Regions from separate parts of the Paenibacillus sp. FSL M8-0212 genome, predicted to be linked through region 3. Evidence: a T-box and tRNA genes for the amino acid it is inferred to sense, from the RefSeq annotation. Region 3 holds a T-box; the other regions hold tRNA genes.
The links. A T-box is a leader RNA that pairs with one kind of tRNA and senses whether it is charged. The one in region 3 lies ahead of leuS (leucine--tRNA ligase), so its partner is inferred to be a tRNA-Leu.
Positions count from the first base shown of each region.

Region 1: it has a tRNA-Leu gene. The T-box ahead of leuS (leucine--tRNA ligase) is inferred to sense a tRNA for this amino acid. The anticodon was not compared.
Region 2: it has a tRNA-Leu gene. The T-box ahead of leuS (leucine--tRNA ligase) is inferred to sense a tRNA for this amino acid. The anticodon was not compared.

Region 1 is NZ_JBBORP010000001.1:4,745,814-4,756,914, reverse strand. Features, by position in the region: gene MKX68_RS20910 (MalY/PatB family protein) at 1-769, opposite strand, end outside; gene MKX68_RS20905 (helix-turn-helix domain-containing protein) at 1,020-1,727, shown strand; gene MKX68_RS20900 (insulinase family protein) at 1,879-4,800, opposite strand; tRNA gene MKX68_RS20895 (tRNA-Leu) at 5,265-5,350, opposite strand; gene MKX68_RS20890 (general stress protein) at 5,813-6,262, opposite strand; gene MKX68_RS20885 (hypothetical protein) at 6,470-6,694, shown strand; gene MKX68_RS20880 (NucA/NucB deoxyribonuclease domain-containing protein) at 6,888-7,370, opposite strand; gene MKX68_RS20875 (sensor histidine kinase) at 7,480-8,628, opposite strand; gene MKX68_RS20870 (DUF6199 family natural product biosynthesis protein) at 8,936-9,130, shown strand; gene MKX68_RS20865 (hypothetical protein) at 9,272-9,664, shown strand; gene MKX68_RS20860 (MFS transporter) at 9,711-10,484, shown strand; gene MKX68_RS20855 (DUF1904 family protein) at 10,525-10,854, opposite strand; gene MKX68_RS20850 (YjcZ family sporulation protein) at 11,013-11,101, opposite strand, start outside.
Region 2 is NZ_JBBORP010000001.1:247,662-258,762, forward strand. Features, by position in the region: gene MKX68_RS01090 (sn-glycerol-1-phosphate dehydrogenase) at 154-1,308, opposite strand; gene MKX68_RS01095 (hypothetical protein) at 1,467-1,652, shown strand; tRNA gene MKX68_RS01100 (tRNA-Leu) at 1,762-1,846, opposite strand; gene MKX68_RS01105 (Gfo/Idh/MocA family protein) at 2,068-3,060, shown strand; gene MKX68_RS01110 (DoxX family protein) at 3,115-3,510, shown strand; gene MKX68_RS01115 (winged helix-turn-helix transcriptional regulator) at 3,729-4,091, shown strand; gene MKX68_RS01120 (sensor domain-containing diguanylate cyclase) at 4,141-5,652, opposite strand; gene MKX68_RS01125 (spermidine synthase) at 5,921-6,658, opposite strand; gene MKX68_RS01130 (LysR family transcriptional regulator) at 6,818-7,720, opposite strand; gene MKX68_RS01135 (SDR family oxidoreductase) at 7,780-8,517, opposite strand; gene MKX68_RS01140 (Atu4866 domain-containing protein) at 8,542-8,817, opposite strand; gene MKX68_RS01145 (AraC family transcriptional regulator) at 8,978-9,907, shown strand; gene MKX68_RS01150 (MerR family transcriptional regulator) at 9,978-10,412, opposite strand; gene MKX68_RS01155 (SDR family NAD(P)-dependent oxidoreductase) at 10,585-11,101, shown strand, end outside.
Region 3 is NZ_JBBORP010000001.1:4,564,655-4,575,755, forward strand. Features, by position in the region: gene MKX68_RS20045 (DUF4129 domain-containing transglutaminase family protein) at 1-904, shown strand, start outside; gene MKX68_RS20050 (YqeG family HAD IIIA-type phosphatase) at 1,015-1,542, shown strand; gene yqeH (ribosome biogenesis GTPase YqeH) at 1,539-2,666, shown strand; gene aroE (shikimate dehydrogenase) at 2,711-3,580, shown strand; gene yhbY (ribosome assembly RNA-binding protein YhbY) at 3,850-4,143, shown strand; gene MKX68_RS20070 (nicotinate-nucleotide adenylyltransferase) at 4,159-4,749, shown strand; gene yqeK (bis(5'-nucleosyl)-tetraphosphatase (symmetrical) YqeK) at 4,733-5,299, shown strand; gene rsfS (ribosome silencing factor) at 5,500-5,847, shown strand; gene MKX68_RS20085 (CvfB family protein) at 5,844-6,749, shown strand; gene MKX68_RS20090 (class I SAM-dependent DNA methyltransferase) at 7,069-7,839, shown strand; gene MKX68_RS20095 (phosphotransferase family protein) at 8,106-9,023, shown strand; T-box leader at 9,135-9,404, shown strand; gene leuS (leucine--tRNA ligase) at 9,483-11,101, shown strand, end outside.

The DNA.
Region 1 (11,101 bases), 180 kb from region 3:
AGAACATCAGACCAGCCATGTTAAATGTTTTGCTCGGAGACATACATGTAATGATTCGATCCGTATCCGGAAACAGCTTCGCGAGTGGCGTATGTCTTTTACCAGTCCGCAGCAGATCACAGTGAATTTCATCCGAAATAATCCATACATTGTTCCTAAGACAGATCTCACCCACACGCTGTAACTCTTCTGTTGTCCAGACGCGTCCAGACGGATTATGGGGGTTGCAGAAAATACATACCCTTACCTTCTCATCCTTGGCCTTGGCTTCAAAATCCTCAAAATCAATCGAGTAATGCCCATGCTCATTGATCATATTCGAACACACCAGTTCAAGATTGTTATGCTCTGCAGCTGACTTGAAGAAACCATAAGACGGGGTCACGATCAGTACTTTCTCATCCGATTGACAGATATATTCCACCAGTTCATACAAAGCGGGGATTATTCCGTTGGAGGTCTCCAAATGCTCCTTCGGGAAGGACCAATCATAGTGTCTCTTCATCCAATTCGAGACAGCTTCATAGTATGCCGGATCAAATACCTGAGAGTAACCCATGATTCTACGGTCCAGACGCTCCTTAACTGCATCCAGTATCTCGGGAGGTGTGGCGAACTCCATATCTGCAATCCACATGCGAATGAATTCTTCATCTTTGAATGGAAAAGTCATGTCCTCTGTGGCGTTAAAAATATATTGACGGAAACCATCCGTATTCATGGCATTTGTTCCTGTGCGGTCTATAATCTCATCAAAGTTATATTTCATAGCTTCTGCTCCTCTATCTGCTTTACTTTTTCATTGTCGTTTCATGTCGTATTAACTCTATTATTCCATGACGTAGAAATTGCATCAAATGTAATACAATCTATTCTGACGAAACAAATGAAGTTTATTGTTTCTCCAAAATAGGTATTTCGATGAAAAAGTGATATATTTCTCATATAACATCATTTTTATGAATGACTTTCATCATTTTCACGTACTCTCAAGAAACATTACATAAGGAGAACCGTTTATGAACAATATCAATCAGGAAGTTGGCAAGAAAATTCGAAACTTTCGGAAGTGGCGGGGATTGACCATTCAACAGCTTGCGGATCAGATCTTCAAAAGCAAGGGCACTCTGTCCAAATATGAGAGCGGAGATATTACACTTGATCTGGTCACGTTACATCATATTGCTAATGCGCTCAACATTCAGGTGGAGCAACTCTTGTATCAAGAACCTAGGCATGCATCTCCCCTGATGAATGCGGTCCCGTCCAGCTTTTTCAAGAACTCCACACGTTTCTATTCCTACTTCTATGACGGGCGTAATAACAGTCTCATTCGTTGTGTCATTGACATGATGGCTCAGTCGGATGCCAACCGTTATCGCACCGTGATGTATATGAATGTGAAGGATTTTGAGAACTATCAAGAGTGCGAGAATATGTATTGGGGCCACACCGAGCATTATGATACACTCACCACGCTGATTTTGAAAAATCAGGCCACGCCGCTGGAGAACCTATATATTAATATTTTGGCGTCTTTTCAGGAATCGGAGAAAAAATGGGGACTGATGGCTGGTGTCTCTTTCAGACCTTTCATGCCTATCGCGCTCAAAATGTTATTCTCCAGAACCCCGCTGCCCGAGAATCAGGAGTTATATAATGAATTAAAAATCTCAAAGGAAGATCTGCGGACCCTGAAAATATACAACATGCTCGCTGTCACCTGAACAACGCAGCGTGTCACACATTCTCATATCATATGGATGGAGACAGTCCCTCCCCATTAGAAAAGGCACTTCTAAAAGCTGTTGAAACCAGCTCATAAAAGTGCCTTTTGCTTTGACGCTTATTGGATCAGGGAATAAACGAGACTAACGCTTAGTTTTTAATTAAATCCAGCGTCTCGTCAAACATTTGCTTCTGTTCCTCAATCTTGTTCTCATTACCGATCACGCAGCGCTGTTGCTGTTCAAGTATGACCGATAAAAGCTCAGCAAAACCGATAATGTCGGTTTCCTTCGTGCTTAACACTTCGTCACGTTCCTGTTGCAGATCCGCTTCAGTCACATTCGACAGATAACACTCCAGCGAGAATGCTCCTTCGCCATAAGGTGTTCTCGGCGTATCGAGATCCTGAATCGCACCAATGATATAACGTGTCATTTCCCGCTCGTCTGCCCGGAAATCGGTCAAATATTGCGGTATCTCTTCATATACTTTGTACGTTTTATCGAGATTTGGATCGCGATACGATGCAACGTAGCTGTCTCCGTTCCGTCTGAAGCCTGACATACAGCCATAAGCTCCGCCTTTGGCGCGGATATTGGTCCACAAGTAATCCAGAGACAGGATTCCCTGCAAGACCCGTAGTGAACCGGTATATTGATATCCTTTGTCGATATAATTGCCCGTTTGCACCACGTACTGCACCTCTGACGGGGAACGGAATCCTTCCTTATGAATAGCCGGTGTGAACGTAAACTCTTCCTTGGCAACCTCATGTGTGAATAGCTTTGCTTTCAGATCGGATACCTGTTGCTCCAGTCCTTCATATCCCTGCTCATCGGCAGTGTAACTAACAAGCAAGTTCTCCGGTCTAAAAATATGCCCCGTCAACTCTTGCAGGCTGGAAGATAACTCTTCTTTTCTAGCCTCAAAGTTCGCTTGAAGATCCTCAAGCCACTGGTAAAACGCGATACCACTCACAGCTTCTCTGAAATCCGCGACCGCTGAATGTTTGGACGAAGACCGGCCAATTCCCGCAGAGTGTCCGCTGTTGATCAGATTACGTTGCAGATTACCTTTCATCTGAGAGATGATCTCATACAACCGCTTCGAATTATCGAATTGGGATGTGAACACAATTTCTTTGATCATATCAAAGGCAAATCCAAGCTTGTCATACAACACTTTTGCGTTGAACTCATAGGTCGCCTTGAATTCATTGTGCTTATGCGCGTTAGCATAAGATCCAATCCCGCTATGAATACCGCCTGAATGGATGTGGATTTCATTGGACAATTCATTAAACGAGTAGTTTTGAGTATCCACGTAACCCAGTACATTTTTCAGCAATCCTGCATACGGCAGGAGATGACGTGGCACTTCTTTAATATCAAATAGCAGTCTCAGATAACCAATTCCGTTGGTGTAGAGGTTATGATGGAGAATGGTTGTGCCGTCGACCTGGTTCACCGTTTGATGCAACGTAGAGGCCTTCGGTTCAATATCTTCAATCGATAACGTCGGAATGACCTGCTGCTGCTCTTTGGTTGAAGGTGTATTCTGATACTCGGCGAGTGCCTCCGTTTTTTGAATCAACGTCTGAACTTCTTCCTCACTAAGACCAGCCTGAATAGTTTTCAGACGTTCTTTCAACGCTTCCTCCTTGCGTGAGTTCAGCCCCTTATCCGGGGTAAGCGCCACAAAAGAAGTATGTGTGTTCTGCAAAATATATTTCTCAATCAGTTGCTCGAAGTAACCTTCGTTCATTTTTGTCCGCAATTCAGCAAATACGTCATTGGCTTCCAAATGAGTGAAAGGTGCTTCTTCATCATACAACCAGCCTTGCAGGGAAGAGAATCCGTAGATCAGGCCTTTCGGCATTCTGCCATAGTCCGCTTCTCTATGATTGAACTCATACGAGTTAATTCCAGCAAGCAGCGCTTTCGGATCAAAACCTTCTTTTACCACACGCTCAAGCACTTCTTTGACCGTTCCCAGGAAATCCTCTTTGCTCGCCAGATTGCTCTTCTTCAGTCCCACCGTGAACACAGGCTGGTATAGACTGTCATCATACGAACCGTAGACATCCTTCGCAATGCCTTTATCCAGCAAAGCCTGTTTCAATACCGCTCCCGGAGCGTTCAGCAGGGCGTATAACAAAATTTGAAACGAGATGTTCAGTTCCTTATCCAGACTTGTGCCGATTACCGCGTTGTAGGTCAAGAAGCTGTTATCCACTTCCGATTCCGTACTTCCCGCAGAGTAAGTCTTAACTGTGTCTACCCGTTCTGCAAAGGCAGGTTGTAGTTGAATGGCCGAATCAATATCGATGCGATCATATGCACTCAGGTAGTTCTCATCCAGCCATTGCAGCTTCTCTTCCATATCCATATCCCCGTACAGATAAATGTAACTGTTGGAAGGATGGTAGTATCTCGTGTGGAAATCCAGCAGCCCCTGATACGTTAGATCCAGAATAGCTTCTGGGAATCCGCCAGACTCGGAGGAGTATGTGGTATCCGGGAAAAGGGAGTTCAGCACTTCTCTGCGCACCATTCGTTCCGGTGAAGAAAAGGCACCCTTCATCTCGTTATATACAACTCCGTTGTAGGTTAACTCATCGTCAGCAGAGGTCAGGTTGTAGTTCCAGCCTTCTTGCAAAAATATCTTTTCATTCTCATAAATATTCGTATTCAATACTGCGTCCAGATATATATCCATCAGATTATGGAAGTCATGATCATTACGACTCGCGATCGGATAGATCGTCTTATCCGGATACGTCATGGCGTTAAGGAATGTATTCAATGAACCTTTCAGCAACTCAACAAAAGAATCCTTGGCCGGAAATTTCTTGGACCCACAGAGCACGGAGTGTTCGAGGATATGGGCTACCCCTGTATCATCTTCCGGAGGTGTGCGGAAACCGATACTGAATACTTTGTTGTCATCCTGATTGGACAAAAGTACAATTTTGGCCCCGGATTTCTGGTGTTCAAGCAGATACGCATCCGATTTCAGTTCTTCAATTCTGCGCTCCTGTAACACCTTGTATGGCTTAAGCTGTTTCAACATAAACTTGAGTCCTCCGTCCATAAGATTGTTTTATTGGTTTTGTGACTCTACATAAGTTCAAATATGGTTATTTACACAGGCACTCCGATGACAGAACAACCTTCCGATCGCTGTTATCCCCAGATTTTTTTGATTCCCTATTAAACGGGAAAATCCGGGGATAAAGGCGCCCGCTTCGCTTCTTCAGGTTATTTCTGTCCTCTCCGTTATCGTGTAAATGTGTAGTTGAACCTATATCGTTCAGCAAGGTAAAGGTAATATATGCCTATGGATAGTATACACCATTGTTCCGTCTCTTCATAAAAGTCAGATAAATGTACCTTCTGATATGTATTATGCAGGGTATATGTTTATGAACTGCATGGTGATGTGGTCTGCAATGAAGTGACATTGATATTAAAGAACACAAAAAAAGATCGCATGCAGCTTGGTTAACAAGCGTCATGCGATCTTTCTTTTTAAGATGCCGAGGACCGGGATCGAACCGGTACGGTAGTCACCTACCGCAGGATTTTAAGTCCTGTGCGTCTGCCAATTCCGCCACCCCGGCAGGATTATGTATTTCTTGGCGACAAGAAATATCTTACCATGAACTAATTAACTTTGCAACACTTTTTATAAAAAAATTTAACTATATAAGTTTAACTAATGATTTACACGATAACGGAGAGGACAGAAAAAACTGAAAAAGCGAAGCGTTCGCCTAAAAGCTTTCTGAAAGAAAGCTACATCGGAAGCATACGCTATCCCCGGATTTTCCCTTGAGAAAAGGGAATCGAAAAAATCTGAGGATAACAGCGATTAGAAGTTATTCTGTCATCGGAGTGTCAGTGTAAATAATCTTTAGTTCAACTTATATAAATGAAACAGGCACTGCAAGCGTCAGCTCACAGTGCCTAGAAAGTCCGAGTTGCGGTCCCGGACTTCCGGTAAACCAATCTATATTAAGGGAGGTGTGAGATAAGAATACCTCCCCAACATTAAAGAAACCTAAAATCAGCCTTAAATTAAACTAAAAAAGTAAAATAGGTCGAACACGAGCCGCTTCTTCCTCACTGCACTCCACGATAACCAAGATATGGTCCTTTAACAGCCAATCTTCGTAATACCGCGCATCCTCCTCCGAGATCCCCGCTTCAGTCAGTGTGAGCACCAAATCATCGGTCTCACTCCCAATCTCATTACCAGCGAGTCTACGCACTGCATTTCCGATCGACATCGTCTGATCCATTCGCTTCCCCAGACCAGCCAATATGCCTTTTAGAGCGCCAAAGGCACCATCCGTTCCGGCACCCTTCAAAGGTTTGGGCAGCCCCGTCTTTTCGCTCACCAGCTCCAGATTAAGCTGCTCCTTCGCCACCGCTCCCAAATATTTATCCTTGATGCCTTCCTCTTTCACCTGATTCAGCATCAATATAGCCTCGTTTTCGGTACGGGCCAGCCCAATAATCAATTGTGTCATTCCGTTCCCCTCCTTTTACCCTAATATAACCCCGTAATCCCCATTCAAAAACGGATCGTCCACAGCTAAGACAAATCACCTAGAAGAATGTTGATTTCTCTTCTGGAAATCTATACCTAGTTCTGATAGACTAGATAAAGAAGACAAATTAACCATTGAAAACATTGACATATGGATTTAACATCTCATAATCAGGAGCAATGACTTATGAAAAAAGAGGTAGAAATTGCCATCCGGCGCAAACAACAGATCATGGTTCGTAATACAAGCGGTCAGACGGTAACTGGATTTCCCGAGCGTACCGCTGATACATCCATTCTTTCCTTACGTACGGTTCACGGCAGTCTGTGGATACCGTTTGATGAGGTTGAACATGTTACGCGTCTGTTAAGCATCCGGTCCCATCATTTAAGCGGAATGCAACTCGTATAGTCGGATCTGTAATCCTAGAAACTCAGTTCCCGTATAGATACGTTAACTGGATCTATTTATGCCAGCACATCATACCAAAAAACCAGACGCATGCACGTCTGGTTTTTCTCTTCTACTTATGCTGTACCACGCTGCCACTAGCCTCACAACAAAGGCCTTACTACTCTTGTTTCTGTCCACCCATATCCTGTTGTTACTTCACTACAAACTTCACTCGTGTTCCATCCGGATATGTACTTAACTGATTCCCTACCCATGAACCTGCACCACGATTATCCTTCGGGGTAATGTACTGGATATCTGCACCTGCGCCTCCCTCAGCACACATCGCCATGGGCCACTCGTCACGATCCTTACCTTTTTTGACCGGAACACCCTTAAGTGATAAATCCCGATTGCCTTCGGCTCCATTACGATCAATGGTGCATACATCCGAATGCCCTGCCTTGATAGCAGCTTTAATATGTTTGGCTGTTTCGGGATAACGCTCTGAAGGGAACGTAATGGTATGGTCTACACTCTTATTAGTCCCACCGAATGGATTAGGTATCTCCTCCGGCCATTCTCCCCCAGCCCAGGCGTAGAGGGCTACCAGCAGCATCGCTACCAGCGTCAGTACCTGCTTTTTGAAACCTTGCTTACCTTTACGCTTTCTTCTTGTGCGTCTCTTACTCATGCTGTGTCTCCCCCATTCAACACTTGCATTATAACAGAACGCCCGTTCGTAAAACAATCCAATAACATAAAAAAACAGCCGAGACCGCCCGGCTGTCCTGCTTGATTGATTATCCTACATTGGGAATGGCCTCTTGGCGCAGCAAGGGCAGTGTCACCTCAAACTGTGTGCCTTTCCCTTCTGTACTCTCCACCGAAATCTGACCATTCATCAGTTCCAGCAGTTCTTTGCAGATGGTCAGACCAAGACCGCTTCCACCAAATCGACGCGCATGGGAGATGTCGGTCTGGGTAAATGCATCAAACAATTGTTCGATCTGATGCTGAGGAATGCCAATTCCCGTATCACGCACAGAGAATACCAATACAACGGTATCCGTCAGTTGTTGCCTCACATCCACCTGTAACTGCACTTTACCCTGTTCCGTAAACTTGATTGCATTACTCAGCAAATTATCCAGAACCTGCCGAAGTCTTAGCGGATCACCGATAAGCACATCAGGAACATTCAGATCAGCATGACAGAGCAAACGAATTTGTTTATTCCGTGCCGCAGGCTCATGTGTCTTCACAATCTGTTGAATCAGCTTCAGAGGTTGAAACTCAATGTGTTCAACATCCATTTTGCCTCTGCCCAGTTTCGCCATATCGAGGCTATTGTTAATGATGTTCAGCAGCGCCTCACCTGATTGACGTGCAAGCTCCAGATATTCTGTCTGCTCATCCGTAGTTTCACCCATACTGGCAAGTTCGATCATGCCCATAATACCGTTAAGCGGGGTACGTAGCTCGTGATTCAGCTTGCCGATGAATTCCAATTGCCCTCTGCTGTTCATCTCAGCCATGGAAGTTGCAAACTTCAACTGCTGTTCAGCATACTTCCGTTCTGAAATATCGTATTGAATGCCTACAAAATATAAACACTCTCCGGATTCATTAAAGATCGGATCAATATTCAGTTCGTTCCAGAACTTCTGACCACTTTTTGTATAATTTAAGATATCAATCTTAATGGACTGTTGTTTCTTTATTGCATCACGAATCTGCATTACCGTTTCGGGGTCTGTATCCTGCCCTTGCAAAAATCGGCAATTGTGTCCGACAGACTCTTCATACGTGTATCCTGTCAGTTGGGTAAAGTGTTCGTTTACATACATGAGCGGAAGCTCAGGCAAGGTAGCATCGACCACGGTCACGGAGGATTTCACTTTCGAGATGATAAATTCCCATTGTAATGAGAGTTGATTATGTTGGCTCATGCCTTCCTCCTTCATCTCACACACGTTAATGTTTATATATTCTGCAATCGTACAATATAAGGAGAGAAAACTAACCAGTCGGAATGTGTTGATATAAAATCAATATATTTTAATTGTAACATAGTTATTCAAGTCATGTGGTTCTTGGGTAATAGTTGATAACTAACATTCCACAATAACCTAACTACTCATCAGGAGGAACATACATGAAATTTCTGTTAATTATCATCATTATTATTTTGATTGTAGTCTTTTTTACCAGACGCAAACGTTAAAATAAGATCCGTTATGTAAGTGAGAAAGGAAGATGGGTATGAGAACCCTCTTTTTTATATTCATGGTCCTCTGTATCATCAATCTCTGTTTCCCAAAATTCGGCTGGTACCTGCGCTATGGCTGGATTTCCCGGGGTGAAGCCGAACCCAGCAGGCCTTATATGACTATGGTCAGAACGACCAGCCTGCTGATGTTGCTTATCGCCTTCACACTCGCTATGGCATGAACTATAAGTATTAGAAGATGACTGCCCTGTTGGGCAGTTTTTTTTGTGGTGAAATGACGGGAAAATGATAACTTTGTTTGTGGTGCAATGATAACAATGCTCGTAATATAGATATATCGTTTCGGAAAGGACATCATTGGCATGAACATCGCATTTTATCCGTACTGGGCCGCCAAAACGCTGCTCTCGCTTATTAATGTCATATATATCATGGTCATTACTACGTATATATACGGTCTCACTGGATCGGTACTCTCTGCTGCAATGTTCCCACTTATTCAGATCATTGCACGCATAATAGCAGGTTTTACTTTGCCATTACTTGTGAACCGTTTCCCATTTTCCAGACTATTGATCAGCATTTCCATAGCCAAAACATTCATCATGACCTGTATAGCCATTTCGTTGAATCACTTGATTTCACAACTGCCGCTTCTATTGATCGGAGTGGTCATACTATCCTTACTGGACGGATGGGAAACTCCGTTACTGAAGACTTTAACGCCACGATTGGTTCAAGGCGAAAGCAAATAGCCTTCTATCTTTCTCCAATCAGACTGTAACCATTGTCGGTTATGCCATGACGGGATTCGCCGTGATGAACTGGGGGGCGTCACAGACCTTCTGGGCAGCTACAAGCCTGTCCTGGGCCGTTCTGATCTTCATGATTGCCATGGGCTCGCTCACACGGGATGTAGAACAACCCCAGAAATTTGGTGTATCGCGGAATGTATTGAGGGAAGGTTGGAGTATACTTTGGAACAATCCATCATTACGACTGATTACGCTGATGGACATTGCCCAGGCGCTTGCGGGTTCCATCTGGATCGGAGCTGTTACGCTAGCCTTTGCAAAAGAAGCTCTGGGACGAGGAGAAGGTTGGTGGGGACTCATGAATTCGAGTTACGCTGCTGGAACCATGCTTGGAGGTATTCTGGCTCTTGCACTGGCCAAACGTATTCAGAAACATCTAATCGCTAGTATGACCATGGGATATCTTCTCTTCAGTCTGCTGACCGTCGTTTATGGTCTAAACAACCTGCCATGGCTCGCTCTGGTGTTATGCATACTCATGGGTCCAGTTCATCAGATTCGTGACGTGGCTCAGCGGACAGCGCTTGAGAACAGTGTACCTGTCGAATCCCTAACCAAGGTATACGCCGCACATGGCGTCCTGATATCCACGGTTATGAGTGTATCCATAGTCATCTTTGGTCTAGTCGCCGATCAACTGGGTGTTCGATGGGTATACCTTATCGGAGGAGCCTTGTTTATTGTGTCTGCGTTATGCTCATTATCGTTGAGCAGGGTTCACAGGAACCATCCCATTGCTAAACGTACGAAAAATATGTAAATCAAAAAGACGAGCAACATTCTGCTCGTCCCTCACAATCTCAATCCAATCGATAATCTGTCAGCGGCTTACCTTGTTTATAATACAAAGTAGGTGACAATATATTGAAGAAAATATGCACATCCGGCATGTATGCTTCTTCCAAAATAGCTTGCACCGACGATGCAATCCGATTATGAATCTCCTGGTCACGTTGAAACATCAGAATCTCTATAGAAGCCGGAGAAGGTGTTAGCGCTTGTACATCATGACGCTCTGCCTTCATTCTCTCCCTTGGAATATGAGTAATTAGGGCCATCTGCTCTGTAATTTGGGGTACAACTTCCTCTAGCTGAGGACCTGTGAATCCTTTAAAGCGAATAAACGGCATTGCTATCCCTTCAATCTCTGTTAATAGTCTCTTATGTGATTTTAAGCACATTGTTTTCAGTTGTCAAATATCATGGATGGCTATGTTGCTGCTTATAAATAGGAAAAGCCCCGCTGAAGTCTCAGCGGAGCCACTGTTTGCACGTTTCTATACGTGACTTACAGCCAGAAAGATTTTGTGATGATCACGAGCAGGATGAAAAGCACGAGAATTGCACTTGTGGAAGTCCATCCGCCACCAGCATTAC
Region 2 (11,101 bases), 4.3 Mb from region 3:
GCCTTCTCTCTCGGACTTGAAGCACTGTTCTGGCTATTCCATCAGAAATGTCAGATAACCTACCCTTTTTCGCCTTTTGCTCCCAAGGAGAGCCATCACAGCCCGCTACAAGCTAAGTTTATGCATTTCATCGAGACCATTCTCTCTAAAAGGTCATCCTAACCTTGTGTTTAACACTTCATTGATGTATCTCAACCCCGTATATCGAGGACGAAGTGTATGCGCTGTGTTGAATGCATGTTCCACCATCTCCGGGGTTACACCGAGTTGCTCAGTAGTCACAGGTCCACCTACTTGTTCCAACCATGCGATGAGCTGAGAAGCCTCCGGCAATTGGTCATATATCCCAAACACCGGTTCACCCGATGTCTGTGCAAGTTCTTTATATTTCACCGTAAGCAATGCACAAGCTACGCCAACTTTGGCACCATGCAGAACCGGTCTTTCTCCCGCTTGCATCAGATCCATCTCCAGGATGTGGGACAGATGATGCTCACCTCCGGATGCCGGACGGGAATGGTCAATGATCAGCATAGAGATACCGGAAACAATTAATGCGTCCATTAATACAGCTACTCCCTCTGCTCGCCCCTCCGCAATCGCTTGTACATGATCTATGCAGGTATTCAGCGCTTCTTCTGTCATCCGATAAGCAACTGGACAGAACGGTTCTCCGCCCAGTTCACGGGAAACAATCCAGTCTGCAAGCGAAGTATATTTACCAAGCATATCTCCGAATCCGGCAGCCGTCATCACTTGTGGGGCTTGCTCCAGAATATCCAGATCGGCAAAGATAGCCTCCGGCGGAACAGCCTGAAATGTTTGTTTGACGCCGCTTACAATTAAGGGCGCACCCGCAGAGGTAAACCCATCCACTGAAGCCGCTGTAGGTATCGACAAAAAGGGCTTGTTCATTTTGGAACAAACAAATCTCACCAGATCATGAATGGTACCTGAACCCACCGCAATTACAGCCTGACTTTCGAGTCTCACACCCAACACAACCTGTACAATAGCTGCTTCGTCCGCAATGATATCACCCGTCAGATTCTCCGGTAGAGCGATCTCATCCGCATGCTTTCCCGCTTCGCGAATACTACTCAGCACATCAGATCCGGCCGCCTGAAACGTATGTCGATCATAAACAACCGTCACCTGACGATATCCTTGCTCAGACAAATAACCCGGTAACCTCTGAATGGCCCCAGCTTCCAGATGAATCAGCATATCCACAACCCGGTGTTGATGACCGCAAGCACACTGCTGTGCTTCCTCATTCCATGCTGCAATTCGTTCGTTGATATTCATTCGCTCTTACCCTCCCATATGAGATATCATGCATAATTAACGGGTTAAAACCACAAGATAAAAAAGGAAATAAAATGTGATGATTTTCCTGATCACACTTTACTGCCTGTACCCAATATTTGCAAATCCATATCTCACATTTCCAAGTAGGTGAAACAATGAAATTAACGAAAGAATTAGGAATTTCGCTCGGATTTCTCGCTGGAACCACTTTCGGCAGTGGTATCGCTTTTTTGTTTCGTCTCCAGTCGGTTGAAGTGGTTGCCAGTGTTACGCTATTCGGTATTGCAGGAGCCATTGCCGGGATCATCACGGCAGTCATTCTGCGCCAGCGGCAACATTAGCATTAGCAAGCATGCCAGTAGCAAAATGTAGGCTCCACACAAATGATCCACAAAATAAAAAAAGGTTCGTGAATTGCCCTAGAGCAACTCACGAACCTTTTTTGTTAGATGCGGTCGAGAGGACTCGAACCTCCACGGGGGGTTAGCCCACACGGACCTGAACCGTGCGCGTCTGCCAATTCCGCCACGACCGCATAATATGTATCTCCTCATCCATCGATGAAAAGCGTTCCGGTGAAGCAATTCCTTGTTTTACCGTAATTCAGAGTATACATGCTCCAAAATAAAAATGCAACTTCTTTTTATTCATTTAAGAATAGGACATATGTCCTTTTTTCTCAACTTCAAACACCCTATCGTAGTATTAAACAAATGTACCATCCATAAGAATGCAAAAATGAAGGAGAGATCCACTTTGGAAAAAACCAATCTGTGCTTTATCGGTGCCGGGTTTCATGCATCCACGAATATTTACCCTTCTGTTATTGAAGCCGGAGCGCAGATCCAGGCCATTGCTACTCGCAGTATGGAACGCTCTGAAGCAGCTCTGCTGCGATTTGGCAGCAACGGAAAAGCATATGATAACGCTGGGCTTATGTTACAGCAGGAAACTTGTGACGGAGTCGTTGTGGTCGCCCAGCCTATAGATCAGACCGCTCTTGTTCTCGAATGTATTCGGGCTGGCAAGAATGTATACGTGGATAAGCCGCTCGGATGGAACGCAGCCGAAGCCACCACTGTAGCAGAAGCTGCCGAGCAGGCTGGCGTCGTTGTCATGGTCGGTTTTATGAAACGTTATGCTCCGGTATATATGAAGCTCAAGGAGCTCATTGATACTGGTTCGCTAGGTAAAGTACGTTCATTCCAGATGAAATTCGCTGTAGACAGTACCCCATTTTGCAAGGATGAGGAACAATTCATGAAGCTCGCTGCCATTCATATGGTCGATCTGATGCGTTACTTATTCGGAGAAGCAATACGAGTTACAGGCACAGCCGTGAAAGATGGGGAACACATTAATCAAAGCATTTCCCTTGTATTTGAGAATAACGTAGTAGGTAGTGCTTATTTTACCGGCATGAGTGCTTGGTCACGGGAGAGTGAAAGTGTACTCGTCACTTTTGACAACGGATTTGCGTCAGCTGAAGAGATCAACACACTTACTGTTCATCAATCCCGAAGCTCGACCAGCCTTCCCTGGAAATCTCTCGAGGAACAAGATACCGTATATACACCTTCCGGGTCTCCCATGTCAGGAGCTTATCGCGACCTTTATCTACGCGGGTTTGTTGGTGAAATGTTGCACTTCATCAAGTGTTGCCAGAATCAGACCGTCCCATATTCCAGCGCCAAGGATAATATTGCAACGATGGCTCTATGTGACTCCATTCTATCGTCATTGAAGTAGCGTATATACGTTCATCATCATATTTTATACATCCAGAGAAGAGGAACTAAACTCATGTTGGACACAGGTCTACTTATCATTCGTCTCGTGATTGGTTTCATTATGATTGGACATGCATGTAAGAAACTGTTTGGCTGGTTTGGAGGCGAGGGTATATCAGGGACGGCTGAATTCTTCGGAGCGATTGGCCTGAAACCGGCTAGAGCCTTGGCAATGTGTGCCGGACTTGCTGAACTGATCGGTGGGTTCCTGTTTGGAGTCGGTCTATGGATTATCGTTGGTGCCGTTCTGCTCATTCTTCCGATGATTGTAGCCATAGCCAAGGTGCATGCCGATAAAGGTCTATGGAATCTGAACGGAGGATTCGAATATAACCTTGTGATGATCGGATCATTACTTGGTGTTGCTCTCGCTGGAGCTGGTGCATATTCCCTCGAAGCCCTGATATAATGTACAAAATTCATCACATGGAGCCTCAATGTTTCGCAAGACGAAACCGGGGCTCTTTTTTTTCTTATAGACATCATCGCATCTGCCTGAGCCTAGAATTAGGGTTTATAATCTGCATAATAAGTGATATGCTCTTTCATGAACTATACGTACTTTATGTAATGTAACCACTCAAATGGATACTATAGAAATCACCGTAAAGTGGAGGTGCACTTATAATGAAAAAGGACGCAACCAAGCCATGTCCCACGCCATACGGCTGTTCCGTGGAAGTTACCCTTAGTGTAATCGGAGGCAAATGGAAAGGTGCCATTTTGTATCATTTATTCTCTGGTCCTTTGAGATTTAACGAGCTCCGAAAATTGTTTCCTGACATCACCCAGCGTATGCTCACACTGCAACTTCGAGAGTTGGAAGGCAGTGGAATTGTTCATCGTGAAATATACCCCCAGATCCCACCTAAAGTGGAGTATTCCCTCACACCTTTTGGTGAAACATTACGGCCGATCATCTTCAGCATGCGAGATTGGGGAGAAACGTATACAAATGAGGTTCTGGCCAGATCCTCACAAGAGGTATAAAACATAAAAGAAGCTGTCCCCTGTTTTTAGGGAACAGCTTCTTTGCTGCTTATTTAATAACCGTCTGGATCGTAACCGTACGGTTACGCCCCTCTTCTTTCGCTTGATACAATGCATTATCCGCCAAGTGAAACAGTTCTGTGGATGATGTGGAGTGCTTCGGATATTCAGCAATTCCAGCCGAGATGGTGACGGAACGTTCTATGGGCAATATGCTTTCTTCGACCGTTATTCGGATACGTTCAGCAATCTCAAAAGCTACGTTAGACTCGGAATTTCTTAACAAGACTACAAATTCCTCTCCACCAAACCGGGCACAGACATCTTCTGGTCGAACAGACAATTGAATGATATTGGCAATGTGTTTCAGTACTTCATCCCCAGCATGATGCCCGAATGTATCATTAATGGATTTGAAGCGGTCAATATCCAGAACAATAATGGAGAATGGCACCTCATCCTGAATCCATTCCTGGATGACTTCTTCGAAGGTTCTGCGATTGTTCATGCCTGTTAAAACATCTGTTCTGGCATCATAGACAAGCTGGTTTGTCTGTTTCCTAAAGTTCGCCAATGCGCCAACAACCGCTCTTGTGAGAAGGTCTGCCTCTCTATTCCAGTGAGGCTTCATCACCGGCAGATCCACTTGACCCTTATCGACCTGATTCACCAGATCAGCCAACATAGCAAAAGGACTGGCCAGCTTGCGTGCAACCCGAACTACAATAAGGGTCAGGATCAGGAAAGGCACTGAGGTGTACAGCAACAACATACGGATATGATGATTCAACTGATCGTACACCGTTTGGGTTGGAGACACGATTACGATGCCCCAATCTGTTGATGGAACTTTGTAATAACCTGCAAGTGAATCCACACCTGCCAGGTTTTTGTATTGTTCTTTACCGTTCTCGTTTATTAGCAGCTTTTGCACCACTTCATTTTTACTGACATTTTCACCAATTCGGTTGGTGTTTGGGTGAAATAACAAAGTGCCCTTCTTATCCACAATAAAAAAGTAGGAACCATTACTTGTCTTGAGCTGACTGCCAAAAGACAGACTCAATATATTATTTTCCTGCAAAAAGATATTTCCACCGATTGTTCCTTGGTACTCCCCTGCCGAATCAAAGATCGGTTCACTGACAAATACAATTCTGCGTTTGGTTCTGGGTGTCTGGTACGCTTCGGAGATATACGAAGTCCTCAATTTAACCGCTTCTTTTGCTGCATTGGAACTAACATGGTGACCTACACTAGCCTGTGAGTAAGGTGAGGTAGACCTGATTACTCCCGCTTTATCTACCAAAGAAACGGAATTAAAAAAATTACTGCTATTGCGAACCAAATCCAATGTGGAATTCAACTCTTTTGTATTGGAGTGATCCATATCAGGGAAATATTTGGCTGCATATTTCAAGCTCTCCTGCATGGAATAAAAAAGCGAATCCAGCGTTTGGCTCATTTGCACAGCGCTTGCATAGTTTAGCGAAAGGGTGTTATCAATGAGTGACTGTTTCTGAGATGTATAAGATGAGATGACCATGAGGGTCAATGTCATTATAACTGAAATAGTGACCAACCCGCCTAGTAAAGCCGTGAGGCTGATCTTCTTGATGTTTTTTATTTTTCTTCGTAATCTAGATCTCTTGATCTGTGCAATCATCGTTTACTTCCCCCGGATTTTCATGAAAAGGCATATTCCTTCTATCTTATACGAAAGTTGTTAAGATCAAATAAAGAGTTTGAGAAATCTTAACAATTACATCGTAAGATTGACGATTTAATGACATTTTACTTTCCTGGAAGAATCACTGTTCAGGATCGCCCTAATCGACAATGATATATCCTTCTTCTGGCTCTTGTTCTACAAACTCTGCCATCTGACGAACCTGAAATTCGATTGGGTGATGACTGCCCATTAAAATGCGATTTTGAACTTCATCCGCTGTTTCTGTTGGCAATGCGAATGCACGTGTATAAGCAAACTGTGTCTGAAGTGTCGTGTAAATGGCACTTACAAGCCGGTCGTTGCCAGCACTCCCGAACACATTAAGGAGCACAGATCCATCCGAGTCCAGCTTGTCCTTGACCATGGCAAAAAAATCACTGGATATAAACTGCTCGGGTGTACCCGTTGCCGTAAAGGCATCAATAATAATATAATCATACGTCCCTGCAGGTTCCTGCCCTAATAATTCACGACCATCCCCAATGAGTACAGGACTTCCCTTATATCCAAAAAAGGTTTGGCTCAACTCCGCGACCTCTGCATCCAGTTCAGCCACCTTAACCTGACGATCAGACAAGTAGGTGGGCAATGTGCCAATACCATGTCCTACCACAAATACCTTATCAAATGCAGGATCATTCTGTTCCATTAGATGTACCATCGCTCTTGGATACTCCAACACCATCCGGGCAGGCTCATCCAGATCCATTGCGCCCTGCACAGCTGCGTTGGAGAACTCTAATACACGAAATCGCCCCTTCTCTCCATAAAGCTTTTTGGTATCATATACCGTCAGCTCATGCTGTTCACTTTTATTTCGATACAGAACTCTCACTAACCGTTCTCCCTTCGTGCTTTCACACCTATTCGACATATACCTTCATTCTATTACACGGGATGACAACATACCACCCTATACTTGAAAGATCGCAGTACAACAAAAAAACCGTTCCGATCATTCGGAAACGGCCTTTTGATGAACCATACAACACCACTAAGACCCTATAGCCTCATGCAGAGCCTGGACATATGCTACGCCCAGATTGGAGAGAGATGTACTCTTGTGGCTTATCCAGCCCACATTAATGGTTTCCTCACATTCCAGCGGTACAGGAATAATCTCGTTTCCGTTCAGATCAGCGCTAAGTACGCCCGTAGAGATCGTATAACCATTCAGACCAATCAACAGGTTAAACAATGTTGCACGGTCATTGACCTGTATGCTTTTGGGGTGAGATAACGTACTCAGGATCTCTTCGGAAAAATGAAAGGAATTGTACTCTCCCTGATCAAATGACAAGTATGGATAATCCTGCAGTTGCTCGATTGCAACCGACTCCTGCTTCGCCAGCGGGTTCTTCACACTGATAAAGATATGGGGCTTGGCTATGAACAAACTCGTGAAAACCAAACCTGCATCTTTTAACAATTTGTTAATTACCTTGGCATTGAACTCATTCAGATACAGGATGCCAATTTCACTGCGCAGGCTTTTCACGTCCTGAATAATCTCGTAGGTCTTTGTCTCCCGAAGCGCCAACTCGTATTCATCCTGACCATACTGCTGTACCAGACGAACAAAGGCATTCACCGCAAACGCATAATGCTGCGTCGATACGGAGAAGTGCTGCGGGGATGGCTTCGCGTTCAGATAACGATTCTCCAGCAGTTCAGCTTGCTCCACCACCTGACGTGCATAACTCAGAAACTCAACGCCTTCTTTAGACAGCGATATTCCCTTATTGGTACGTTCAAAAATGGTAATTCGCAACTCCTGCTCCAGATCCCGAATGGCATTCGAAAGGCTGGGTTGCGAGATAAACAACCTTTTGGCTGCTTCATTCATGGAACCGCGCGTGGCAACTTCGATCACATATTTTAGTTGTTGTAATGTCACTGCACTATTCCTCTTTTCGTATCAATTGAACCTATTATATACCAAAAGAGGATCCGAACTTAAGCCATGCTTGCTGTCGGTCTCACTACAATCTCATTTACGTCCACCTCTGTCGGCTGGCTAATGGCAAACAAGATACTTTGCGCAATCGCCGAGGCGGGAATGGATATGCGTCGATACTCTTTCATGAGATCACGTGCTTCTTCATCAGAGATCGTATCCGCGAGTTCTGATTCCGTCACGCCCGGTGATACAAGGGTTACACGGATATCTCCGCCTACTTCCTGTCGCAACCCCTCCGAGATGGCGCGGACCGCGTATTTGGTTGCACAATACACCGCTGCCGTTGGTGACACGGCATAGGCTCCAATAGAGGCAATATTAATAAACTGGCCGAAACCCTGCTTTTTCATGACGGGCAGTCCAGCCGCAATGCCATGCAGAACACCACGAATGTTAACATCGATCATGCGATTCCACTCATCTACTCTTAACGATTCAAGGGGAGATAGCGGCATGACTCCAGCGTTATTTAAAATAACATCGATACGTCCATAGCGAGTTTGAGCGAGGTCAACGATCGTTTGCATCTCTTCCAATCTGGTAACATCGAGCGAATGATACTCCACCGATCCGCCTTCCATACGAATCGAGGAGGCCAATGCCTCCAAACGTTCCATACGTCTAGCTCCAATAACTACATGTGCTCCATGCTGTGCAAGCAATCGAGCTGTTGACTCACCAATTCCACTACTCGCACCGGTAATGACAACAACTTTCCCTTTTACATTGGACATATTATATCGCTCCTTATTTGGTTGTTATCGTACATTTTCTCTATACAAAACCATGCCTGCATGATACAAAACGCCGTTCCTGAAGTCTCCATCCGCTGTAAATCCCGTATCATCCACGTATTCTATATGTTTCCCATGAACAACATAGCGACCCTGATATGCACTTTGCCGATCTCCTCTCGCTTCATCATATCTACCGCAAGGAAGAAGTTCGTGTCTGATATATCCATCCTTCGTGACCCACATCCCCACATACGGATGTTTTGGTTCTTGTTGGTCACCCATTGAATTGCGTCCCATCGTTTCTCACTCCTCTCTGCTTCAAAAGATTCCGTTGCTTATCTCCATTATGTAGAGGATCAGTCATTGTACGATAGAAAAATCCCACAGTATTCTTGCCTATTCCTCCAGAGCATTTTAAAATAATAGTAATAGTGGTTTACAAGGGGGGCTACCATTCATGCTTATCAAAACAAATGAAACGGATACGGGCATCACGGAGCAGCAGCAACAATCGGCTCAACTTATTGAGCATTTCACCCCAAATGATGGGATACATACAACAGCAATTACATCCCTTGCCTTAATCCGTGCCTCCGAGATCTCACACCCCATATATTCCGTTCATCAGCCTGCCCTCTGCATTGTCGCCCAAGGTTCCAAATTAGTTATACTCGGCCGCGAGAGCTACACCTACGACTTGTCACAATACTTGGTAGCTTCCGTAAACTTGCCTATTTCAGGGCAGGTTGTAAAGGCTACAACCAAACATCCCTATCTATGTATTCGACTCGATTTTGATTCAGGGCAGATTTTCGATCTGATTCAGGATACGCCTTCTGCACAACCCAAACCTGACCATTCAACACGAAGAGGACTGTTTGTTAGCTCAACCAAACCTTCCCTTCTTGAAGCTGTGATCCGATTGGTTCGGCTGCTGGATACACCTGAAGACATTCCCGTCCTTGCCCCTATGTTTATCCGCGAGATTCTATATCGTATTATTCAGGATGAACATGGACATTCCATAAAACAGTTTGCTATTCAAGACAGTCATGCACAGCACATCGCCGAGGTGATCGAAGTCATCCAATCCGATTACGCCAAGCCACTTCGGATTGAGCAACTTGCTGCCATGATCAACATGAGTTCTTCCTCATTACATCATCATTTCAAAGCCATTACCGCCATGAGCCCTTTGCAATTCCAGAAACAAATTCGATTGCATGAAGCCCGGCGAATGTTGCTTGCAGGTTCAACCGATGCCGCCGACGCTGCGTTCCAGGTTGGCTATGAAAGTCCGTCTCAATTCAGCCGGGAGTATGCCCGCATGTATGGTCTCCCTCCCAAAAGCGATATCAAACGACTTCGTCATACACTCGATATTTAAAACTAGAAACAACAAAAAGACCCGCGTCATCATGACGTGGGTTTTCAGTTTTAAATAGGCAGCAGCGCCATCAAGAGAATATGTTCTGTTTTTCAAAAACAGACAACTCGTTCTCCCTGGTAATAGGACATTCATCAGGATACATACTTCGTTTCTCCAACTTCTCATCGATAAAATCAACGACTTGCTGTAGCGAAGCAATCTGTGCTTCAACTTTCTTCCGGTGATTCACCAGCATCTCCCGTTCATCCGGGAAATCTGCGAGATCGGAATCCATGGACATTTGTAAATAAGGCTTCATTTCCTCCAGAGACATTCCTGTTTTTTTCAGGCAAGTGATCAACTTCATCGTATGGATATCCTCCGAGCGATATACCCGATGGCGATTGGCTTTGCGTTCCGCTTGGGGAAGCAGTCCAATCTTCTCATAATAACGAATGGTATCTTCCGATAATCCGGCCTGTTCTGATGTTTCTTTAATGGAGAATACTTCTTTCTCGCTCATCATATGGGCCTCCTCCACATTCATTTCTTTCCATATTACAACTTGGAGCTGACTCCAAGTCAAGCATGATCCATTCAATCCCAACACCTCTTGACTTGGAGTCGACTCCAAGTTATAGAATGAGCGCAGCATACAGATTCGTTCTGTAATCCCATTCTATCTGGAGGTATATATGAATATACAAAATCAGGTTCGCACCGCTCTCATCACAGGTTCAACGTCAGGAATAGGTCTTGAACTGACACGCAAGTTACTGGCTGAAGGATGGCAGGTAATCGGCCTCAACCGTTCGGCTTTCCCATCCGAGGAACCCGATATTCAGAACGCCTTACGTTCAGGAGAGCTTCGTTGGGTTCAGGCTAATCTGACCAACTACGACAGTCTGAGAACTGCACTGAATCAGATCAAATCCGATACCGATTCGATCGATGTTTTGTTTAACAATGCCGGAGGCAGTGCTTCCGAACTTCGTTTCTCTGATCAGGGGTATGAACTTCACTTCGAACTTCAGACGGTAGTCCCTTACATCATCTACATGGAATTAGTTGAGCTATTGCTCAAAGGACAGATGAAAACAGTCGTCAATACTTCCACCAGCGCGTTCAACATGGTCAAACAATTTGATCTGAACATCCTGGAACGTCCAGCTAAATTCAAAAAGCTGTTTGGTCCCTATGCCATTTCCAAGC
Region 3 (11,101 bases):
AACGGCATCTGCGAATACTCCGTATGAAAAAGTGGCATTACTGCAAAACTATTTACAAACTAATTTTGAATACACGAACAATCCGGATTTATCTCGAAAAGTAAGCGGCGACTTTGTGGAAGGTTTCCTGTTCGATATTATGGAAGGCTACTGTGATTACTTCTCGACTGCGCTGGTGATGATGGCGCGCTCGGAGGGCATTCCTGCAAGGTGGGTTAAAGGTTATGCGCCTGGACAACTGTCCCTGAATTCGGACATGCAGGCTCCACGTCAACCTGGCGCGGAGATTGAGACGACCTACACCGTTACGAATGCAGATGCACACTCTTGGGCAGAGGTTTATTTTGGTGAGTATGGATGGATTCCTGTTGAAGCAACGCCGGGCTTTGATATGCCGCTGCTGACGGAACAGCCTGATGTACAGCCTGTAGATGAGCCAGAAGAAGAGCCAGAAGAGGAGCCGGTACAAGAGGAAGAGCAGACCCCTGCACCTGAGCAGACATCGTCTGCCATCCCGACTTTTGTTATCTGGGCTGCAGGAGCCATTATAGTATTGTGGGTAGCCTATATGTTCTGGCGTAATCGTTTCTCCATGCGATTCTTCCTACTTCGTCTACGGACAGGTGGACCGCTCACCCCTGAACAGAAGGTAGTGGCAGAGACCGAGCGTTGGATTCAGTATGTGAAACGCAAAGGGTTGACCCGGAGCGGAGACGAGACACTTCGTGAATCGGTAGCCCGCTGGAGCCAGGCAAAACCTGCTGCAGAAGCGACATTGCATGAGCTTCTCACGAAGTTTGAACAGACTCGTTACAGTCCGGCGTCCGTAACTGCCGACGACTGGAAGGCCGTCTATCAGACTGCCTTGAAGCTGCGGAAGGAACTGAAAGCGGAACGGGCATAGTTGTTGCCCGTCCCGTTTTTCCTTTTTTCCTATGCCATCAGGCGCTGTATGCATTTTCAGGAAAGACGGATTTGTGATATAGTGTGTCGTATGAAACTGAGGTGACTTCTTTGTTTAAAATGTTAATGCCCAAGCTGCGTGTAGACACGGTTTTTGACATTAATCTGGAAGAGCTGTACGCTCAAGGCTACCGTGGAATTATAACTGATCTGGATAACACACTCGTTGGAGCCAAAGCCCCTGACGCTACGCCCGAACTGATTGAATGGTTTGCACGTGTGAAAGAGGCAGGTTTCAAGCTGATGATTGTGTCCAATAACAATTTGAATCGTGTATCCCTGTTTGCGACCCCGCTGGATATCCAGTTTGTGCATAGTGCACGCAAACCATCGAATGTACCGTTTCGTAGAGCAATGAAAATGATGGAGTTATCTCCTGAAAACACGATTGTAGTAGGCGATCAGATGCTTACGGACGTTTATGGAGGGAACCGAATGGGGTTATATACCGTTCTGGTACTGCCAATCTCCATTGGGGACGAAGGATTTATGACCCGCTTCAATCGACGCGTGGAACGGATTGCTCTAACGAGTTTACGCAGGAAAGGCTTATGGCTTGAGGAGGAAAAGAAGAAATGACAGAACCGCATAACGGCAATCTTGCCGTAAGGTGCAGCGGATGCGGCGTGCATCTGCAAACAGAAAATTCGGAATTACCAGGGTTTATCCCCGAGAAGGCATTGGATCGTGAACCGGTTATATGCCAGCGCTGTTTCCGCATCAAAAACTACAATGAGTCATCATCCGTTACGGTGGATCAGGACGAATTCCTGGCGCTGCTTAGCAAAATCGGGGATAAGGATGCACTTGTCATCCATATCGTTGATTTGTTTGACTTTGATGGCAGTATTATCTCCGGTCTGCAACGTTTTGTAGGCAACAATCCGGTATTGCTTGCTGTGAACAAAACGGACTTGCTTCCGAAAGTTACCAACTGGAACAAGGTTCGCAACTGGGTTCAGAGGCAAGCCAAAGAACAGGGTTTGCGTACCGTGGATGTAGTCTTGTGCAGTGCAAAGCAAAATCAGGGCTTCGACCGACTGCTTGAGCTTGTAGGAACGTATCGCGAAGATCGTGACGTGTACGTGGTTGGTGGTACCAATGTGGGTAAATCCACACTGATTAACCGTCTGATCCGTGATTACAGCGATCTGGAGCAGGAACTGACCACATCCCGTTATCCGGGAACAACGTTGGATATGGTGAACATTCCGCTGGATGATGGAAAATATATTATTGATACGCCTGGAATCGTGTATCCATGGCGTTTCAGCGAGATTGTTTCACGTAAGGATCTCGCTGCCATCATGCCGGAAAAACCGCTTAAACCGGCTGTGTATCAGCTGAATTCCGGTCAGACGCTGTTCTTTGGCGGCATGGCTCGATTTGACTTTGTGGAAGGTGATCGCCAGTCGTTCACTTGTTTTATTAGCACTGCGCTTGATATTCACCGGACGAAGCTGGAGCGTGCAGATGATCTGTACCGCGACCATCTGGGAGAATTGTTGTCTCCGCCAACCCGTGAGGATGCAGCAGAGATGGCTGAATGGACCAGACATGAATTCCGCATCAAACGCGGCAGTCAATCGGATGTATTCATCTCGGGTCTGGGCTGGATTAAGGTTAATGGCGATATTGGAGCGCTTGTTGCTGTTCATGCTCCAAAAGGCATTCGTGTACAGATCCGCCCATCCTTGATCTAGTAAATTCTCAGAATCTGTACATCAGATGGATCGGAGGCGGACCTATGTCTGAGCAGAAAAAATTCAACTCTTCACTTCCCGTGCTGCTTGGTGTTATGGGTGATCCGATTGCTCACTCCAAGTCTCCGGCAATGCACAATGCGGCTCTGCAGGCTGCAGAAGTGAATGGAATGTATATGCCACTGCATGTTCATCCGGATCAACTGGAGGCGGCAGTTCGGGGAATTGTGGCACTGGGCTATCGTGGTGTCAATGTCACCATCCCGCACAAAGAGCAGGTGATGCAGTATCTGGATGTGATCGATGAAAGTGCTCGCCTGATTGGTGCGGTGAATACCATCGTTAATGAAGGTGGAACACTGACAGGGTACAATACGGATGGTATTGGCTATGTCCGATCGCTGAAGGAAGAGGCTGTGCCTGAGCTTGCGGGTAAACGTATTGCTGTACTGGGAGCAGGTGGAGCAGCTAGAGGTGTCATATATGCACTTGCATTGGAGAAGCCTGAACGCATCCACATTCTGAACCGTACAGCGGACAGAGCTATTGCACTTGCTTCGGATTTACGAGGCCATGGCTTGGGAGAAATCTCGGGCAGTGGCATGGAAGACGCTGCAACGGTACTGGCTACGGCTGATATCGTGATTAACACAACGGCTGCCGGAATGCACCCACATGTTGATGACGTACCGGTTGATCCTGCACTGATCCGTGAAGGAGCAGCGGTGAGTGATCTGATCTACAATCCGCTGGAGACCCGTCTGCTTCGGGAGTCACGGATGCGCGGATGTACGGTTCACGGTGGTCTGGGTATGTTTGTATACCAGGGCGCAGTGGCCTTTGAATATTGGCTTGGCATCCCGGCTCCTGTGGAAACGATGAGACGTGCTGTACTAAACAGTTTTGAAGTGTGAAAATGATATTAAGAGTACATGCAGACGACGAGTGCAGAACCAATCTGAAGAAACGAAGTGGTCGCATTTATCACCGGATTTTCCCTTTGTGAAAAGGGATCAGAAAAATCTGGGGATAACAGCGATCGGAAGATGGTACTGCAATCGGAGTCACCTTGTGTACTCAGTGATCATTTTCACCATTGAAAAATAATAATTGAATGGTCAGGTCCGGACAGGTTTTGCGCTGTCGATCAGGGCCTGCTCAACATAAGGAGTATGGAGTATTCATGTTAAACGGTAAACAAAAGCGCTTTTTGCGGTCACAGGCACATCACCTGACCCCTGTATTTCAGATTGGTAAAGGTGGAACAAATGAGCACCTGTTCCGTCACATCGAGGATGCGATTGAGAAGCGCGAATTGATGAAAGTGCAAGTGTTGAACAACAATGACGAGGACAGAAAAGAGATGGCAGAAGAAGTTGCCCGTGAAACGGGAAGTGAGCTTGTACAACTCATCGGTAACACAATCATCCTGTACAAAGAATCTCGCGATAACAAACAAATCGAACTACCTAGATAAGGGAGCGTGACGCAGGTGAAGATCGGCATCATGGGTGGTACGTTTGATCCGATCCACATGGGACATCTCCTGGCAGCTGAAGCGGCAAGGGATTCACATGCACTGGATGAAATCTGGTTCATGCCTTCCCATGTTCCACCTCACAAACGCGGAGCCGGAGCTTCGGGACAGCAACGTCTCGACATGACGGAAGCGGCTGTGAAGGGTGTGCAGCAATATGAGGTGCTGGGTATCGAGATGGAATTGGGTGGAGTATCTTATACCATTGATACGATGAAGGAACTGTGGCGTCGCCATCCTGAACATGAATTTTATTTCATTATCGGGGCGGATATGGTGAACTATCTTCCCAAATGGGAGCAGATTGAAGAACTTGCCGAACGCTTAACCTTTATCGGAGTTGGTCGGCCGGGCTTCCAGTTACATCTGGATGATTTACCAGACGAGTTACAGGATCGGGTCTTGCTGGCCGAGATGCCCTTGGTCGATATTTCATCGACAGCTGTACGCAGACGTCTGGCCAAAGGACATTCGGTACGCTTCATGATTCCTGATGAGGTGCACCAATACATTGTAAGGAGCGGTTTATATGGCACTAAGCCGTGAGGAACTGATTCAAGCCGTATCCGGACAAATGCCGGAAAAACGCTGGAAGCATACACTGGGTGTAATGGAATCGGCAGTGATGTTGGCTGAAAAATATGGGGCTGATCCTGTGAAAGCAGATCTGGCAGCGATATTGCATGATGTGGCGAAGTACTGGCCCGTAGCGGAGATGGAAGCGGTCATCCGTGATAACGGATTAAACCAGGAACTTCTGCAACATGACAAGCAGCTCTGGCATTCCGAAGTCGGTGCTTTTGTAGCTGAGCGTGATTACGGTGTGGAAGATTCCGAAGTTATTAATGCCATCCGGTGGCATACCTCGGGTCGGGTAGGCATGAGCTTGCTGGACAAAGTGGTGTGTCTTGCCGATTACATTGAACCGGGCCGGGATTTCCCGGGAGTGGAACACATTCGCGAACAGGCAGAACGTAGTCTGGAGGAAGGTTTAATTGCCGGATTCGATTCGACGATCAGCTTGCTGATCTCGCAGCGCCGTGTCATTTATCCTTTGACTATGCTGTCGCGGAATGACTTAATTGCACAATTATAGAGGTTGTTCAAAAATTCCACTTTTGATTACGAAGGATGCCTAGCGGCATCATCAGCATCGAAGATGAAATTCAGCCGAAATGTCCGTTGCTCACGTAGTTTGCCTACGCTCCGCTACTCCATTTCTAGCTTTATTCCATCTTCTCGGTACTGAAAACTGATCTTTTTGAACACACAATTATAGATTATGGAGGTTGGTTCATGACAGTATCATCGAAAGAACTTATGAATATGGCGGTTGCTGCCGCTGACGACAAAAAGGCATCCAATATTGTAGCGTTGGATCTGATTAATGTTTCTCTGGTGGCAGATTATTTTGTTATTTGTCACGGGAATTCCGATACACAGGTACAAGCCATTGCCACTGAAATTCGCAAACAGGCTCATGCAGCCGGAGCGACGATCAAAGGTATCGAAGGTATGGATTCCGCACGTTGGGTATTGATGGACATGGGCGATGTTGTTGTTCATATCTTCCACCGTGACGAGCGTGAATACTACAACATTGAACGACTATGGTCTGATGCCAAAGTGGTGGAAACTGTATGAGTTTGATTGCTGGAACAGTCGTCTCTCTGCCGGTTTCACGTGAAGTGTCTCCGTTTGGCTTCTTTTTGACGACAGGATCGGAAGATGTACTGCTTCACTACACCGAGTTAACACGGGATATTAAGATTGGCGAGACGCTTGAGGTATTTGTATTCTTTGATACGGAAGATCGTCTGGCCGTAACGATGAAAAAGCCTTATCTCATGCTTGGCGAAATGGCACGACTGGTTGTGGCTGATGTTCACCCACGACTGGGCTGTTTCCTGGAAATGGGCCTTGGACGGCAATTGCTGCTTCCTATTCGTGAATTGCCTGAACTTGAAGAACTGCGTCCTCAAGTGGGGGATGAAGTCTTTGTAATCATGGAACATGACAAGCAGGGACGTCTGCGTGCCAAATTGGCCGGGGAACGTGAGCTTTCACCGTTGGCTTTCCATGCTCCAACTTCATGGTTAAACGAGTGGGTTGAAGCGACGGTATACAAGCCACTGCAGATGGGTACTTTTGTACTTGTAGAGGGCGGTGTGCTGGGCTTTGGCGCGATTGGTATGATTCATTCATCCGAACGTAGTCATATGTTGCGTCTTGGTGAGAAAGTGAAATGTCGGGTTACACTGGTACGTGAAGACGGACGTGTGAATCTGGCCATGACTCAACTCAAACAAGTTGGACGTAACGAAGATGCAGACAAGCTGCTCGCCTTTATGAAAGAGCGTCCTATGGGCGGCATGCCTTACTCGGATGCAACTCCGCCGGATATCATCAAGCAGCGCTTTGGCATCAGTAAGTCCGCTTTCAAGCGTGCCCTGGGCAAATTGATGAAGGACGGACTGGTGGTTCAAAAGGAAAGCTGGACGTATCTGTCCGAATCTGCTCCTGCGGATCAGAATGAAAATAAGTAATTTTCTTGATTGAATATTTCGTAATATGAAACTCGGAGAAGGCAGGGCTAGGCTGGGTAAATACCGGATACCCCTGCTTTTTCTATTGTTATATAAATTGAACTAAACATTTACACGAAACGGAGAGGACAGAAAGAACCTGAAGAAGTGTAGCGTTCGCCTTTATCCCCGGATTTAATCCTTTATAAAAGGAATCAAAAAAATCTGGGGATAACAGCGATCGAAAGTTGTTCTGTCATTGGAGTGTCCAGTGTAAATATTCTTTAGTTCAATTTATATAGATCAATTCGAAAATGAAATTGAAAGTGCGGTGCCTGACATGTCTTACCGGAAATTTGCCTATGTGTATGATGAATTAATGGAAGATATGCCTTATCCGGACTGGATAAGGTTTGCAAGAACAGCATGGGAAAAGCATGGAATGCCCAAAAGTGTAGCCGAACTGGGCTGTGGAACGGGCTCCATTACGATTCCACTCGTGAACTCCGGTTTCGAAGTTACAGGCATTGACCTCTCAGCAGATATGCTGTCGGTTGCACGCAGCAAGATGGAGGCTACGCCTCAGGGTCATCGCTTGTATCGAGAGGGCAGTGTCCGTTGGGTGCAGCAGGATATGCGGGAATGGCGAGTTCCGGAACCTGTGGATTCGGTGATATCTTTCTGTGATTGTGTCAATTATTTGCTTGAACAAGAAGATGTCGTTCGTACTTTCCAGCGGACATACGAAATGCTGAAGCCTGGTGGAACGTTCCTGTTTGATGTGCATCATCCTAATACCCTTATTCGTTATGATGAAGAGCAGCCTTTTGTACTAGATGAGCGCTCCGTGTCGTATATTTGGACTTGTGATCTGGATCAGGATCGCTGTGAGATTGAGCATCATCTCAGTATTTTTTCGCGTGTGGATAATGGTAACAAGGATATGTACCAGCGCTTTGAAGAAGTTCATGTCCAGCGTGCATATAATCCGGACTGGATGAAGCTGGAGTTGTCCAAGGCAGGCTTTAGAGACGTGAAGGTATATGCGGATTTTGAATGGAAAGAGGCTGGAGACAGCGCACAGCGCTTGTTCTACGTGGCTGTGAAGTAAGAGCGAATAATGAGAACTGTCCTTATGTATGGTACATAAGGGCAGTTTTTTTGTTTGATTTTCCATGGAGAATGAATAGCAATATTTTTAAATAGGGTAAAGGAATGCAAAGAAAAGATATATCGACGTGACAAAAAGTATTGCCAGTTAAAGTAAAGCAGGCGATAATAGTCGGATAGAAAGCGTTTTCTGAGAAAACAAATCAATTGTCAATGTGAGGTGTAGAAGTGGAAAGTACATATAAAACAAGACTTTCGTCAGAACAGTTGAATGCCATAATAAAGCAGCATTTCTCTGCAAGTATACAGGACTACAAGGAAATGGTGGATGGCTGGGCCAATCATGCATATCTCATTACACTGAGTGACGCACAGCGTGTGGTACTCAAAATTGCACCGTCGGCTTCGACAAATCTGATGCGCTGTGAGCAGGATCTCATGATTGCCGAAGTTGAGGCCCTGCGCCTTATTACGGAGCTACAGGATGTTCCCGTACCCCAAGTGTTGGCTTATGATGATTCGTTAACTATGGCTTCAGCCCGTTATTTTATCATGGAATACATGTCTGGAACACCCTATAATCAGGTCAAGGATCAGTATTCTGCGGAAGAACAGGAAGCCATTGAACACCAGCTCGGTCGGTACAATCGTCGAATTAATGAAATCAAGGGCGAGCAGTTTGGATATTTCTCGGAGGAAAAACAGCGATATTCCACATGGAAAGATGCATTTATGAATCTGATGGATGACATTCTTAACGATGGTGAAGAAGCCGGGATTACATTTTCGATCGATTATCCTGAATTGAGACGCTTGATTGGAGAAAAATTGAATGTACTGGACGATGTCAAAGAACCTGTGCTTGTCAGTTGGGATCTATGGGATGGCAATGTTCTAGTAGACAAAGGTCGCATCACAGCGATTATTGATTTTGAACGTTCACTGTGGGCAGATCCTCTGATGGAGCATTATTTCAGTCATTTTAACTATACTCCCGGTTTTGTGAAAGGGTATGGGCATGCGATTACAAATGAAAGTGAGCTGAGAAGAAGAAGTTTATACGACTTGTATTTTGATCTGGTATTACGCATTGAATGCGCTTATCGCCAATATGATAATCAGGAACATGTGAATTGGACCATTCATAATCTGGAGGAAGGCATTGAGCGTTTTCGCTTATCCTGAACAGCAACCAGTGTTATGAACGATACGAACCGTAGACTTCAAGATAGCGATTATAACGTGTAATATTGACTTTGGGCTTGCTTTTTTATATAATGGTCCCGATATTGTATACATATTTCGATGATAAGGATCAGTAGTAATTCCTGTACATAACAGAGAGCCGGCGGTTGGTGCAAGCCGGTTGACAGTGATTTGCGAACTCGCCTTGGAGAAATGCGGTGATTACACCATTCTGTTTAACCTGCTTTTATAAAGCTTGGGTTCAGGAATGGAAATCCGCATCGGTTAACCGCCGTTACAGGTCCAAAGGGAGTGGATGACGAAGCACGTTCGTCCGCTAACTAGGGTGGTACCACGGGAATTCAACCTCTCGTCCCTAGCGCTGCAAACGCTACGGGATGCTGAGGTTTTTTTGTTGCAATTAAAGCTAAAGCGAATAACCTGAAGGAGGAACAATAGATGAGTGAGAATAACCAGCCGAAACACGGCTATCAGCCACAAGTCATGGAAAAAAGTTGGCAGCAATACTGGGATGCAAATAAAACGTTTAAAACGGGTGAGGACCCTGCTAAACCGAAATTTTATGCACTGGATATGTTCCCTTATCCATCCGGTTCAGGTCTGCACGTAGGCCACCCGGAAGGATATACGGCAACGGATATCGTTTCCCGTTACAAACGTATGCGCGGTTACAACGTATTGCACCCAATGGGTTGGGACGCTTTCGGTCTGCCTGCTGAGCAGCATGCACTTGATACAGGTGAACATCCACGAGATATTACATTCCGTAATATTGACAATTTCCGTCGCCAGATCAAATCGCTCGGTTTCTCTTATGACTGGGATCGTGAGATCAGCACAACGGACCCTGAATACTATAAATGGACACAATGGATCTTTATCCAGCTGTACAATAAGGGTCTGGCTTATGTGGATGAAGTTGCAGTTAACTGGTGTGAAGCCCTTGGAACGGTACTTGCTAATGAAGAGGTTATTGATGGCAAGAGTGAACGTGGTGGACATCCGGTTGTACGCAAACCGATGCGTCAATGGGTTCTGAGAATTACCGAGTATGCAGAGCGTCTGTTGGAAGACCTGGAAGAGCTGGATTGGTCTGAAAGCATCAAAGATATGCAGCGCAACTGGATCGGTAAATCGACAGGTGCAGAAGTTGTATTTGCCATTGAAGGTCGCGAGGAAGTTATTAAGGTGTTTACTACCCGTGCGGACACATTGTTCGGTGCGAGCTTTGCAGTACTTGCTCCGGAACATGAATTGGTAGAAGCAATTACAACCGATGACCAACGTGAAGCTATTCAGGCTTATCAGGAGCAGGCTTCTCGTAAAAGTGATCTGGAACGTACGGATTTGGCCAAAGACAAAACAGGTGTATTCACTGGCGCTTATGCAATCAACCCTGTTAATGGTGCAAAACTGCCGATCTGGATTGCTGATTACGTTCTTGCAGGCTACGGTACAGGTGCGGTTATGGCTGTTCCGGGTCATGATGCACGTGACTGGGAATTTGCGAAGCAGTTCGGTCTGGATATCATCGAGGTTATTCAAGGTGGAGACGTTACACAAGAGGCTTATTCCGGTGATGGCGCGCATGTGAATTCCAATTTCTTGAACGGACTGAATAATGAAGAAGCGGTTGCCAAGATGATTGCTTGGCTGGAAGAGAACGGTAAAGGGCAAGGGAAAGTAACCTATCGTCTGCGTGATTGGCTGTTCAGCCGTCAGCGCTACTGGGGTGAGCCAATCCCGATTCTGCATCTGGAAGACGGAACGATGAAGACGGTACCTGAGGATCAACTTCCACTGCTGCTGCCTGATATCGACCAGATCAAACCTTCGGGTACTGGAGAATCACCACTGGCGAATGTTACGGAGTGGGTGAATACGGTAGATCCGGAAACGGGAATGAAGGCACGTCGTGAGACCAACACCATGCCACAATGGGCGGGTAGCTGCTGGTATTACCTGCGCTTTATCGATCCGCACAATGACAAGGAACTGATCTCCAAGGAGAAACAGCAGCAGTGGCTGCCAGTTGATCTGTACATTGGCGGAGCAGA